Regions from separate parts of the Janthinobacterium sp. PSPC1-1 genome, predicted to be linked through region 1. Evidence: riboswitches for the same ligand, from Rfam matches in the RefSeq annotation. Region 1 holds a riboswitch; the other holds the start of a gene.

Region 1 (2,466 bases):
CAGGAACGATTCCTGGTGATGCGCCAGGCACCATTTCGCCATGATGGAGCCGCCGCGCGAGACGATGCCCGTCAGGCGCTTGGCCGTCATCGGCACATAGCGCAGCAGCACGCCCGCGTGGATGGTGAAGTAATCGACGCCCTGCTCGGCCTGCTCGATGAGGGTATCGCGGAAAATTTCCCAAGTTAAATCTTCGGCCTTGCCATTGACCTTTTCCAGCGCCTGGTAGATGGGCACGGTACCGATGGGCACGGGGCTGTTGCGCACGATCCATTCGCGCGTTTCATGGATATGCTTGCCGGTAGACAAGTCCATCACATTGTCGCCGCCCCAGCGGATGGCCCAGGTCATCTTTTCCACTTCCTCGCCGATGGAAGACGTGACGGCCGAATTGCCGATGTTGGCATTGATTTTCACCAGGAAATTGCGGCCGATGATCATCGGCTCGACTTCCGGGTGGTTGATGTTGGCGGGAATGATGGCGCGGCCGCGGGCGATTTCCTCGCGCACGAATTCCGGCGTGATTTCGGCCGGGATGCTGGCACCAAACGACTGGCCCGGATGCTGGCGGCCCATCAGGTCGGCCAGGCGCTCGCCCATGGGACCGGAGGCTTGCAGTTCGCGCAAATACTCCTGGCGACGCATGTTTTCGCGGATGGCGACGAACTCCATTTCCGGCGTGATGATGCCCTGGCGCGCGTAGTGCATTTGCGTCACATTCTTGCCGGCAATGGCGCGGCGTGGCTTGCGGTGCAAGTTAAAACGCAGCTCGGCCAATTTCGGGTCCGCCAGGCGGGCGATGCCGTAGTCGGAGGTAGGGCCGGGCAATTCTTCCGTGTCGGCCCGCTCCATGATCCACGGCAGGCGCGGCGTGTCGAGGCCCGAGCGGATGTCGATCTGCACGTCCGGGTCCGTGTAGGGGCCGGACGTGTCGTACACGTAGATCGGCGGATTCTTTTCGCCGCCGAACGACGCTTCCGTGTCGGACTGGCTGATTCTGCGCATGGGCACGCGGATGTCGGGGCGGCTGCCTTCGACATAGATCTTGCGCGAATTGGGCAGCGGCGCGATGGCGGCTTCGTCGACCGTGGCGGTGGCGGAGAGGAATTTCGGGTTGGCGTTCATTTTGGCTCCTTGGCTAGACTATTTTTAAGCCTGGAGCCAGCTAAGGAGGTTCGGAATTGCGCACGCGGAAAGGCGGGGTGCGTTCATCCTAAAGCTTCCCTTCGCTGGCATTATCCAGATCAGGTTCGGAGGGTATTTCTCACCCGCGCTTGCACTGTGTTTCCACAGCGAAAGGCAGGACCCCTAGCGTTTGCCGCCTTGCGGCAGCGAGCCAATTATACGCGGTTCGCGCCGCGTGGCCAGATGATTTCTTGCTTTGTCGTCTTTGTGCTTCGGCGTTACTTCTTCTTGCCCCAGCGCCAGGCGGTCGGTTCGCCCTTCAGCTTGCAGATGAAAATGAGCGCGGCAACGATGGCCATTTCATACACGATGTAGCCGACCAGCATGGTTTGCGGCGGGAACAGGAAGGCGCCGCAGGCGAACAGCGCCAGTGCGGCCAGGAACACCAGCCAGCCTTGCCAGGTGATGGGCAAACCCCAGCCCCAGCCATAGGTCTTGGCGGGAAACCAGTAGGAGGGAGATTTGTCAGCCATGATGCTTTCCTTGTCGATGTGGATGGCAACAAGTATAAATCAGGCGCTGCGATGGCGCTCCGTGACATCGAGACCGATGCCGCGGTAGCCGATGAAGCGGCTGCCATTGTCGAACATCGGTTCGCCGCTGACCTGCAAATACTGCGTGCTGCCGTCGAGGTTGGCGCGGCTGTAGATGAAGTCGAGGAACGGTTCGCGCGCGGCAATCTTGGCGTCGAGCAAGGCGCGTTCAGCCGCGTTCCAGCGCTGCGGCTCCTCTTCGCTGCCGATGCCCAGCATTTCTGCCACGGGACCGGAAAAGCGCGTCAGGTTGCCCTGCGCATCCTGTTCCCAGTACCAGTCGGACGACAGTTCCGTGAAGCGCTGGAAGCGCGCTTCGCTTTCGCGCAGCTCCGCCGTGCGTTCTTCCACCATCTGTTCCAGCGACTTGTTGTATTCGGCCAGCTTCTGGTACAGCAAACGCACTTCCAGCATGTTGTGGATGCGCGTTTTGACTTCCACCAGGTCGAAGGGCTTGCTGACGAAGTCCTTGGCGCCAGCTTGCAGCGCGCGCAGCTTGTGGCCGGGCTGGGCCGTGATCACCAGCACGGGCAGATAGCTGCCCGCCTCGATGTCGCGCAAGCCTTCCATGACTTCGAAGCCATCCATTTCCGGCATCTGCAAGTCGAGCAGGATCAGGTCGTAGCGGTGCTGCTGGTGCAGCGCGTGCACGGCTTGCGGGTCCATGGTGGAGGTGATGCGCGTATAGCCGGCGTTGCGCAGCACCTGTTCGAGCAGCATGACGTTGGCCTCCTGGTCATCGACGATG
Region 2 (2,466 bases), on a different contig from region 1:
CCGGGCGACGTGCCGACGATCTGCGGCTGATAGATGTTGCTCACGCCCACCCAGTCGTACACGTACAGGCCGGCGCGGTCCTTGCGGCGGAAGGTCGAGACGCCGGCCGTGAAGTCATGGCGCAGGGCGCCGGTGGCGAACTTGCCCTGGATCATGGCTTGTGCGCTCAGGGGCTTTTTCGTCTCGCCCAGGCTGCGGTAGTCGTACACGTCATAGTCGCCATTGCCGCAGAAGCCAGGGTACAGGTCTTGCCCGCTGCAACCATACGGGAAGGCGGTGTAGTCATCGCGCTTGAACGAGTGCTGGTTGGCCGACAAGGTGGCGTGCCAGTCGTCATTGAAGGCGTACTGGAAGCGCAGGCCGATATTGCTGGTGACGGTTTCCACGGGGCGCGTCCACGGCTGCAGGTTGAGCATGGCGTCGGCGCTGATGCCGGTCGGCAAGGTGGTGTTATTCAGCAGCTGGAAGCCGGGCGCCGTGGCCTGCGCCTTGTCCTGGTAGTCGGCATCGATTTGCAGCAGCGCTTGCGGCGAGATCTGCCAGTCGAAGGCGCCGGAAATGAACTTGCGGTTGCCGTCCGCACCCTTGATGTAGGAGCGCAGGCGTTCGGCTGCCACGTTGACCCGGTAGCCGAAGCGCGTGTCTTCCAGTCGTCCGCCCAGGTCGACGGCGCCGTACAGGGTGCCCCGCTCGCGCGTTTCCACGGTGACCGTGCGCAGCGGCGCGCTAGTCGGGCGCTTGACGATGAAGTCGATCACGCCGCCCGGCGCGGCCACGCCTGCCTGCAAGCCGGCCAGGCCCTTCAGGACTTCGATGCGTTCCTTGTTTTCCAGCGGTATTTGCGTGTCGCCGGGAATGGCCACGCCATCCTTGCGGTAGCTGGAATTGTTGTCGAGCTTGAAGCCACGGATGGAAAATTGCTCCGCATAGCCGACGGCGTTGTAGGCGTCGTTGATGCTGGTGTCGAGCTTGACGGCATCGCTGAGATTGCGTATTTGCAAGTCCTGCATGTCTTTTTGCGAAATGACGGTGACGGACGCGGGTGTCTGCAGCAGCGGCGCGTCGGAAAAGCCGCCCACGGAAGCGCGCTTGGCGGCAGGCGCCTTGCTGGCCGTGACGACGACTTCAGCCATGCTTTGCGTGTCGGCCGGCGCTTCTGCGGTGTCATTCGCGGCCAGGGCGGGCGCGGAAAACGCGTGCAGGATGGCCAGGGTCAAAACGGAAATAGATAAATTCGGTGTGGACATAGATTGCTCGTGGTTCAAGCCGCCTCTAGGGAAAGAGCACGGCAGGCTGCTTGTTCGGCTGGCGCCAACGCAGGAGCTATCAAAGGAGGGAGGTACTTTGCGCTTTCCTTCGCTGGCATTATCCAGATCAGGTACGAAGGGTATCTCTCACCCGGATGACTGCTCCAGGACCCCTAGCGAAATGACAGCTTAGCATGAAGCACGGCCAGCTGTCCCGCTGGCTGACCGTTTTACAACAGTGTGGTGCGAATCTACAAACTGAGTTCGAGCACCTTGCGGCTGACCGCAGGCGTCACTTCGCGCTGTTCGCCCAGCGCCGTCATGCCGTGCGCTTCCAGGGCGGCGACGACGGCGTCCACGCTGGCATGGTTCAGGCCGTAGTCGGCCAGGCGCGTCTTGACACCCATGTGGCGGAAGAAGAATTCCGTGCGCGCGATGGCTGCCTCGATGCGGCCATCCTCGTCGCCACCGTCCAGGCCCCAGACGCGGGCCGCGTATTGCAGCAGCTTGGCGCGCTTGGCCTGCTTGCGCACGCGCAGCATGCTGGGCAGGATGATGGCCAGCGTTTGCGCATGATCGAGCTCGTACAGGGCCGTCAATTCGTGGCCGATGGCGTGCGTGGACCAGTCTTGCGGCACGCCCACGCCGATCAGGCCGTTCAAGGCCAGGGTGGCACTCCACATCACGTTGGCGCGCACGTCGTAGTCGTCCGGGTGCGACAGGGCTTTCGGGCCTTCCTCGATCAGGGTCAGCAGGATGCCTTCGGCGAAGCGGTCCTGCACTGACGCGTTCACGGGGGTGGTCAGATACTGTTCCATCACATGCGCAAACGCATCGACGACGCCATTGCCCACCTGGCGCAGCGGCAAGGTGAACGTTTTCGACGGGTCCAGCACCGAGAACTTCGGATACACCTTGCGGCTCATGAACGAGCGCTTTTCCTGCGTGGCCTTGCGCGTAATCACGGCCGAGCCATTCATTTCGGAACCGGTAGCCGGCAAAGTGAGCACTGTGCCGAAGGGCAGGGCGGCCTCGACGATTTTGCCGCCTTTCGCCAGGATGTCCCACGCCTCGCCCTCATGCAGGGCGGCGGCGGCGATGAGCTTGGTGCCATCGACCACGGAGCCGCCGCCGACGGCCAGCAGGAAATCGATGCGCTCGCTTTTCACGAGGGCCACGGCCTGCATCAGGGTTTCATAGCTGGGATTGGGTTCGATGC

Evidence for each region. A riboswitch is a leader RNA that binds a small molecule or an ion and turns the genes downstream of it on or off. The one in region 1 is predicted to bind thiamine pyrophosphate.
Region 2: it holds a riboswitch for thiamine pyrophosphate, as region 1 does, so the genes downstream of both, ACP7EG_RS03265 (TonB-dependent siderophore receptor) here and thiC (phosphomethylpyrimidine synthase ThiC) in region 1, are expected to answer to the same signal.

Annotation. Positions count from the first base shown of each region.
Region 1 covers NZ_JAFCWP010000007.1:158,525-160,990, forward strand. The annotation lists gene thiC (phosphomethylpyrimidine synthase ThiC) at 1-1,125, opposite strand, end outside; TPP riboswitch at 1,205-1,320, opposite strand; gene ACP7EG_RS21615 (hypothetical protein) at 1,404-1,658, opposite strand; gene ACP7EG_RS21620 (response regulator) at 1,698-2,466, opposite strand, start outside.
Region 2 covers NZ_JAFCWP010000001.1:726,310-728,775, forward strand. The annotation lists gene ACP7EG_RS03265 (TonB-dependent siderophore receptor) at 1-1,247, opposite strand, end outside; TPP riboswitch at 1,335-1,432, opposite strand; gene ACP7EG_RS03270 (iron-containing alcohol dehydrogenase) at 1,499-2,466, opposite strand, start outside.